2 regions of the Lacrimispora sinapis genome follow, and region 1 is predicted to be linked to the other one. Evidence: a T-box and tRNA genes for the amino acid it is inferred to sense, from the RefSeq annotation. Region 1 holds a T-box; the other holds one or more tRNA genes.
What was found. The T-box of region 1 lies ahead of pheS (phenylalanine--tRNA ligase subunit alpha). A T-box ahead of a tRNA ligase gene usually reads a tRNA of that ligase, here a tRNA-Phe.
Positions count from the first base shown of each region.

Region 2: it encodes a tRNA-Phe, which carries the amino acid that the T-box ahead of pheS (phenylalanine--tRNA ligase subunit alpha) is inferred to sense. The anticodon was not compared.

Region 1 covers NZ_CP141832.1:2,082,191-2,086,392, forward strand. Annotated here, with positions in the region: gene pheT (phenylalanine--tRNA ligase subunit beta) at 1-1,078, opposite strand, end outside; gene pheS (phenylalanine--tRNA ligase subunit alpha) at 1,101-2,120, opposite strand; T-box leader at 2,193-2,433, opposite strand; gene VIG27_RS09670 (methyl-accepting chemotaxis protein) at 2,554-3,378, opposite strand; gene VIG27_RS09675 (winged helix-turn-helix domain-containing protein) at 3,379-3,621, shown strand; partial or broken gene VIG27_RS09680 (cache domain-containing protein) at 3,508-4,202, opposite strand, start outside.
Region 2 covers NZ_CP141832.1:16,562-20,763, reverse strand. Annotated here, with positions in the region: gene VIG27_RS00120 (aminotransferase class I/II-fold pyridoxal phosphate-dependent enzyme) at 1-708, opposite strand, end outside; gene VIG27_RS00115 (hypothetical protein) at 911-1,141, shown strand; tRNA gene VIG27_RS00110 (tRNA-Lys) at 1,192-1,264, opposite strand; tRNA gene VIG27_RS00105 (tRNA-Phe) at 1,268-1,340, opposite strand; tRNA gene VIG27_RS00100 (tRNA-Met) at 1,386-1,459, opposite strand; tRNA gene VIG27_RS00095 (tRNA-Tyr) at 1,506-1,587, opposite strand; tRNA gene VIG27_RS00090 (tRNA-Thr) at 1,610-1,682, opposite strand; tRNA gene VIG27_RS00085 (tRNA-Val) at 1,718-1,790, opposite strand; tRNA gene VIG27_RS00080 (tRNA-Asp) at 1,814-1,887, opposite strand; rRNA gene VIG27_RS00075 (23S ribosomal RNA) at 1,975-4,202, opposite strand, start outside.

The DNA.
Region 1 (4,202 bases):
TGGTTCCGTCAAAGCACGCGGACTCAAATACCATGGTTTTTACATCATCCGTAATCTTGGTGTTTTCTCCGCCCATGATGCCGGCGATGCCTACGGCTTTCTCTCCATCATTGATCATCAGTATGGTGCTGTCTAATTTACGTTCCTGCCCATCCAATGTCTGAAAAGTATCCCCGTCCTTTGCACATGCCACAACAATCTCATGCCCAGCTAACCGATCGTAATCAAACGCATGCATGGGCTGTCCGTATTCCTCCATCACATAATTGGTGATATCCACAATATTATTGATGGGACGGATTCCGCATGCCGCAAGCCGTCTCTGCATCCAAACCGGAGAAGGCGCAAGCTTGATGTTCTTAACCATTCTTGCACAGTACCGAGGGCAAAGCCGGCTGTCCTTTACCGTCACTTTTAAATAATTCTCAACCTTCTCGCTGTTACCGGTGGCAGTCACTACCGGAGGCTGAAAGGATTTACGGAACGTGGCTGCAGCTTCTCTTGCGATTCCTATTACGCTGTAACAATCCACCCGATTTGATGTGATCTCGTATTCAAAAACCGTATCACGGAATCCAAGGAGCTCCACCGCGTCTGCACCAGGCTCAGAATCTTCGGGTAAAATGTAGATTCCGCTCTCAGGAGCATCCGGGTACATTTCATTGGTGCTTCCAAGTTCTTCGATGGAACACATCATACCGCAGGACTCAATTCCTCTTAATTTCCCTTTTTTGATCTTAACGCCGTGTTCCGGAAGGGGACCGCCGTCATGGCCTCCTGCCACTTTTCCGCCGTCTAAAACTACAGGGACTTTATCTCCAACCTTTACATTGGAAGCACCTGTTACGATCTGAACGGTTTCCGCCCCTACATGAACCTGGCAGACAATCAGCTTATCCGCATCGGGATGGCGCTCAATGGATAAGATCTGACCGACCACGATCTTCTCCAGGTTTTTATCCAGACATTCAAATCCTTCGACCTTTGTTCCGGTAAGTGTCATGGCATCCGTGTACTCCTGAGGTGCCACATCAAGATCCGGGACATATGCTTTAATCCATGATAATGGTGTATTCATTGACTTCTCTCCCTTTCTGTTCCTAGAACTGCTTTAAAAATCTGATATCATTCTCGTATAACAATCTCATATCATCAATTTCATATTTCAGCAAAGCGATCCGCTCCAAACCGACACCAAACGCAAATCCGGAATATTCGTCCGGGTCAATGCCGCTCATTTTAAGCACATTCGGATGAACCATTCCGCATCCTAAAATCTCGATCCAACCGGAGCCTTTGCAGAACCGGCAGCCCTTGCCGCCGCATTTAAAGCAGGTCACATCGACCTCTGCACTTGGTTCTGTAAATGGGAAATGATGAGGACGGAACTTCACTTTTGTTTCCGGTCCAAACAACTCTTTTGCAAACTCTGCAAGGGTTCCCTTTAAATCTGCAAATGTTATGTTTTTATCAATGACAAGGCCCTCGATCTGATGGAAGGAAGGAGAATGGGTCGCATCCACCTCGTCCGACCGGAACACACGTCCGGGAGCCAGCATACGGATCGGAAGATTTCCTTTTTCCATGGCACGTACCTGTACCGGAGACGTCTGGCTTCTTAATACAATGCTGTCGCTGATGTAAAAGGTATCCTGTTCATCTCTTGCGGGATGATTCTTTGGAATGTTCAGCTTTTCAAAGTTATAGGCATCGTATTCCACTTCCGGTCCTTCCATGACCTCATATCCCATTCCCACGAAGATCCGTTCCACTTCTTCCAGTGCAATGGTATTGGGATGGGTATGGCCTAATTTACTGCGTTTTGCAGGAAGGGTCACATCAATGACCTCTTTCTTTAACTGTTCTTCTCTTGCTTTCTTTTGCAGAGCAATTCTGGTTTCTTCTAACTTTCCTTCAATCAGTGCGCGGGCATCGTTTACCATCTGTCCCACCTTAGGTCTGTCTTCCGGAGCAACGTCTTTCATGCTCTTTAAAACATTGGTCAGCTCACCCTTTTTTCCAAGATAAGCGACCTTAATATCATTCAGTTTTTCCAATGCGTCCGAAGCTTCTATTTGTTTTAACGCTTCTTGTTTGATCTTCTCCAATTGGTCTTTCATCATGCTCTCCTTCTTTTCATAATTGAATGCTGCCATGACCGGAAAGGCCAGGACAAAAAAAAGCCCGCCCCAAAAAGGGACGAACTATATTCGCGGTACCACCCTGCTTCCTGTGTGAACACAGGCACTCGGTATACGTAACGTGTATCAAACGTCATGACCTACCCGCCAGGAAATGATTCATCCACTGGTTTCAGCCATGCTGCTTCGGTGAGAAATTCGAACTCTTATCTGAACTTAAAAGGGCTTACAGCCGGCGGCCCCTTCTCTCTGTAAGAAAATAAGTATCTACTGACACCTTCGTTGCATTTGCTTATAAAGTAACATTTTCTACCATTGTAATACAGAGAAGCAAAAAATGTCAAGGACTATTTCACGGATCATTGCTTTAAAACTCCCCGCCATATACGTATGGCAGGGGCAAATAAAACTATTATTTTAATTTAAATCCAGAAACCACCGTATTCAATTCTTCTGCGATGCGTTCCTGCTTCTCAGACATCTTTGACATATCGGTAACAACTTCGTATGCTTTTTCTACCGTAGTAAGTACCATATTGCTGTTGCCTGCTGTAGTCTGGACAGATTCAGAAACATTCTGAATCGCATCACGGACTTCCTGCATTACCTGGCTGATGTTATTCGCCATTTCCGCAATCTCGTTGGAAATTTCTTCAATGGAGACGGCATCACGGCCATACTGCTGCCCTACATCTACAAAATTATTGTAATCAGGAGTAACGGTATCCTTTAAGAATTTCAGCATGGATTCTGAACCGTTCATCATCATAGCGAACGCTCTCTGGACCTCCGTAATCGTATCTTCGATTTCTTTGACAATTTCGGAGGTATCCTTTGCAAGACGGCCAATCTCCCGTGCAACAACGGCAAAGCCTCTGCCCTGTTCTCCGGCTCTGACCGCTTCAATAGAAGCATTTAAAGACAACAAGTTGATCTGAGATGCCGTATTGGAAATGACTCTGGCCATATCACCGATTTTTTCCACTACCTTTGCATTCTCCACAGCCATCATAAGATCCTGTTCCCGCTCTTTGGAGATTTCAAACGCACTTTCATACGCTTCACGGCTGTTTTTCTCAATGACTCTGGCACGTTCCATAATCTCACCGGCCATCTTGCTGCTCTTTCCGGTCTCTTCTGCCAGAACGCTTACAGAGGAATTAACCTCGGCCATGGAAGCATTGACTTCTTCGGTTGCCGCGCTGGAAGACATCATGGCCTTATCCACATCTCCCATATATACTTTGATCTCACTAAACTGCTGAAGCAGATCCCCGGATACCGTATTCAAACGGACACTGGCATCGGTGATATCACCTGCCTGTTCCGAAATCTGTTCAATTACGGCTTTGTTGCTGTGAAACATATTATTCAGGGAACCGCTCATCTGGCCCAGTTCATCTCTGCTTCTGGATTTAAGGGGCTGGACGGTGAAATCACCTTCTGCCAAAGCACCCGCAAACTTTTTCACTTTCTTTAAACCGGAGGCAATGGTTCCCACCTGGAGTAAAACAGCTGCGATACAGCAGACGAGAGCTATCACACTTACCTGTATCAGCTTATTGTTAAGTGCAACGATCGGCTCCTCCAGTTCGGACTGCGGCATTTTAATCATAATAATCCAGCCGATTTCAGGAACTTTATCGTAATATAGGTTATAAGTCTCATTTCCCTCATCGTATGTAACGGTTCCTTTATCACTGGATATCATTTGGGCGCCTGCTGCTGCCAGAGATCCATTCTCATCCTGTGAAATATTCACACCATTTGTGATTTTTTCCTGATCGGTTCCGCAAAGGTATGCACCGTCTGCCGAAGTCAGCATAGCCGTTCCATTCTTGCCGACCTTAATGGACTGAATGAGTTCATTGATATCACTTAACTGCATATCCACCGTTACCGCACCGATAAATTTTCCGCTGGGATCGTAAACAGGTGCTGTACAACTAGCCATTGTGGTATTTAAAGTAGGGTCAAAATAAGGATCTGTAATAATTGCATCCTTCGTTGAGCTTGCTGCGAGCTTATAATATTCCTGATTGAAATAGTCATACTCTGCCG
Region 2 (4,202 bases), 1.7 Mb from region 1:
ATGCAGCAACGCAGTCTGAGTCAAGGAAGGTAGCGTCTTATGGAGACTTTGTATTACAATATCTGCCCCCAAATCCAAAGCCGAAACCGGAAATCCTTCATTTTTACCAAATGAGAAATGTGCCCCATGTGCCTCATCCACAATAAGGGGTAAACCAAACTTATGAACCACCTGAGCAATTGCCTTAATATCAGAAACCACACCATCATAAGTTGGGGATACCACCAGTACCGCTTCTATATCCGAACATGTTTTCAACATTTCTTCTACATCCTCAGCTAATAGTCCACCTTGAAGCCCCAATTCAGGTATAAATTGTGGATAAATATAGTTTGCATTCAGCTGATTGAGGAAAACTCCATAAAAAGCAGATTTATGACAATTCCGGCTCATCAAAATCGTCCCTCTGTTCCGAACTGTGGCACCGATTGCACTTAATATTCCGCAACTGCTTCCATTAACAAGATAGAATGTCTTGTCACTCCCATAAATTCCAGCCGCCCATTCCATAGAATCCTTTAAAATTCCTTCCGGATGATGAAGATTATCAAACCCGTTAATTTCCGTAATATCAATTGAAAATGGATTTAAAAATTGGCTCAAAGCCTCATACTTATATTGTCTTTTATGTCCCGGCATATGAAATGGGTAGAAATCCGAGTCAGCATACTCCATCAACCTTTTTAGTAAATTTGGTCTTTCCTTCACAATTTATCCCTCAATCTCCTCAACTCTATATTTCTGCTCTTATATTTTCCTGTTTCGATATCTATTTATTCTTATTTCAATTATTAAATTTCTGCAGACTACCAACCCCTTTAGTATAGCATCCTTACCCTATCTTTACAATTTATTCTAGGGGAGCTATAATAGTATTTTGAGTAAAATAGTGGAAGGAAAGGTGATACCCATGAGATTAATAGAGTTTAAAATGGAGCGTCCAGGATTAGTAAAAGCAAATGATTTAGTTCACATCATAGAACGGGAAGGTACCAGCAGCTACAGTTATATCATAGAACCGGCTGTTGCCATGTCAGGCTGTTACACTGGACGCGACCGTATAAAATCCAACCAGGGAATTGTAAAAGAAGTGAAACACAATGACCGGGGATATTACGTGATTGTAGAATTCGATGAATAGAATAGTAAAATACAAAAAGCCCTGAAACATTTCTGTTTCAAGGCTTGTCCTGAGACACCGGGGATTCGAACCCCGGACAACTTGATTAAAAGTCAAGTGCTCTACCACCTGAGCTAGTATCCCATATGCCCAAAGCCGGAATCGAACCAGCGACACGAGGATTTTCAGTCCTCTGCTCTACCAACTGAGCTATCTGGGCGCATGCGTTCTTTAGTACATTATCCACTAAATTACACATTAAAAATTGCGGGGGCAGGATTTGAACCTACGACCTTCGGGTTATGAGCCCGACGAGCTTCCAGACTGCTCCACCCCGCGTTATTTAATTATAGTATATGCAGTGATTCATTTTTTAATCACTGAATGGATGGAGATGGATTCGAACCATCGAAACGTGTCGTAACAGATTTACAGTCTGCCCCCTTTGGCCACTCGGGAACCCATCCATATTTCAATTGTTTTGATGCAAGCCGATGATCGGACTCGAACCGATAACCTGCTGATTACAAATCAGCTGCTCTGCCAATTGAGCCACATCGGCACAACTCTTCTCATGTATGTGGTTTGCATACTGAATGGGACCTATAGGGCTCGAACCTATGACCCTCTGCTTGTAAGGCAGATGCTCTCCCAGCTGAGCTAAGATCCCATTGACAAAATTTAGTTGTAAAACGACCCGGATGGGACTCGAACCCACGACCTCCGCCGTGACAGGGCGGCGCTCTAACCAACTGAGCCACCAGGCCAAACCTATTTGAAGGCTAATGCATATACCCTCAAAACCACACATTGTCTTAAATCTTTCATCCGTTCTTCCTCTTACCTAAACCAACCTGGTTAAGCCCTCGACCTATTAGTGACAGTCAGCTACACATGTTACCATGCTTCCACCTCTGCCCTATCTACCTCGTCGTCTTCAAGGGGTCTTACTCTTGCGATGGGATATCTCATCTTGAGGGGGGCTTCACGCTTAGATGCCTTCAGCGTTTATCCCTTCCCGACTTGGCTACTCTGCCATGGTCTTGATCACCAACAGATACACCAGAGGTCAGTCCATCCCGGTCCTCTCGTACTAAGGACAGCTCCTCTCAAATATCCTACGCCCACGCCGGATAGGGACCGAACTGTCTCACGACGTTCTGAACCCAGCTCGCGTACCGCTTTAATGGGCGAACAGCCCAACCCTTGGGACCTACTACAGCCCCAGGATGCGATGAGCCGACATCGAGGTGCCAAACCACTCCGTCGATGTGAACTCTTGGGAGTGATAAGCCTGTTATCCCCAGGGTAGCTTTTATCCGTTGAGCGATGGCAATCCCACTTTATACCACCGGATCACTAAGTCCTAGTTTCCTACCTGCTCCACCCGTCGGTGTCGCAGTCAAGCTCCCTTATGCCTTTGCACTCTTCGAATGGTTTCCGTCCATTCTGAGGGAACCTTTGAGCGCCTCCGATACTCTTTCGGAGGCGACCGCCCCAGTCAAACTCCCCGCCTGACATTGTCCCCCAGCCAGGTCATGGCTGCAGGTTAGAAACCCAGTATCGCAAGGGTGGTATCCCAACATCGGCTCCTCAAAGACTGGCGTCCGTGATTCTTTGCCTCCCACCTATCCTGTACATGCAATACCGAATCCCAGTATCAAACTAGAGTAAAGCTCCATGGGGTCTTTCCGTCCTGGCGCAGGTAACCAGCATCTTCACTGGTATTTCAATTTCACCGGGTGCATTGTTGAGACAGCGCTCAAATCATTACGCCTTTCGTGCGGGTCGGAACTTACCCGACAAGGAATTTCGCTACCTTAGGACCGTTATAGTTACGGCCGCCGTTTACTGGGGCTTAAATTCAGAGCTTCGCGTTTCCGCTAACCCCTCCTCGTAACCTTCCAGCACCGGGCAGGCGTCAGCCCATATACCTCACCTTTCGGTTTTGCATAGACCTGTGTTTTTGCTAAACAGTTGCTTGAGCCTATTCTCTGCGGCCTGATTTCTCAGGCACCCCTTATCCCGAAGTTACGGGGTCATTTTGCCGAGTTCCTTAACAATGCTTCTCCCGCCGGCCTTAGGATTCTCTCCTCATCCACCTGTGTCGGTTTACGGTACGGGCACATATTACACAATAGCGGCTTTTCTTGACAGCCCCTACAGAGACTTCCCTACTTTTGTTCGGTACGCGTCACACCTTCCTGTTGCTAGACGGATTTGCCAGCCCAGCCAGTCCAATGCTTGCCCCGGTCTTTTCATTCCCGGGTTCTCTCTCGGTTCTGTGTCCCCACAGTTCTGATAATATGCGGTACAGGAATTTCAACCTGTTGTCCATCGACTACGTCTTTCGACCTCGCCTTAGGCCCCGACTTACCCAGAGCAGATCAGCTTTACTCTGGAAACCTTAGATATTCGGCCTGGAGGATTCTCACCTCCATCTCGCTACTCATTCCGGCATTCTCTCTTCTTAACACTCCACATCTCCTTACGGTAATGCTTCGATGCATTAAGAATGCTCCTCTACCAATGTATATAAATATACATTCCACAGCTTCGGTGTCGTGTTTTAGCCCCGGACATTTTCGGCGCAAGACCTCTCGACTAGTGAGCTATTACGCACTCTTTGAATGGGTGGCTGCTTCTAAGCCAACATCCTAGTTGTCTCTGAAATCTCACATCCTTTTCCACTTAACACGCACTTTGGGACCTTAGCTGGTGGTCTGGGCTCTTTCCCTTTTGACTGCCCAACTTATCTCGTGCAGTCTGACTCCCGTACATCATCTGACCGGCATTCGGAGTTTGATATTCTTTGGTAAGCTTTGACGCCCCCTAGGAAATTCAGTGCTCTACCTCCGGCAGACTAATACGAGGCTAGCCCTAAAGCTATTTCGAGGAGAACCAGCTATCTCCGGGTTCGATTGGAATTTCTCCCCTACCCACACCTCATCGCCACCCTTTTCAACGGATGTGCGTTCGGTCCTCCACCGCCTTTTACGGCAGCTTCAACCTGGACATGGGTAGATCACCCGGTTTCGGGTCTACCTTTACTGACTCAACGCCCTATTAAGACTTGGTTTCC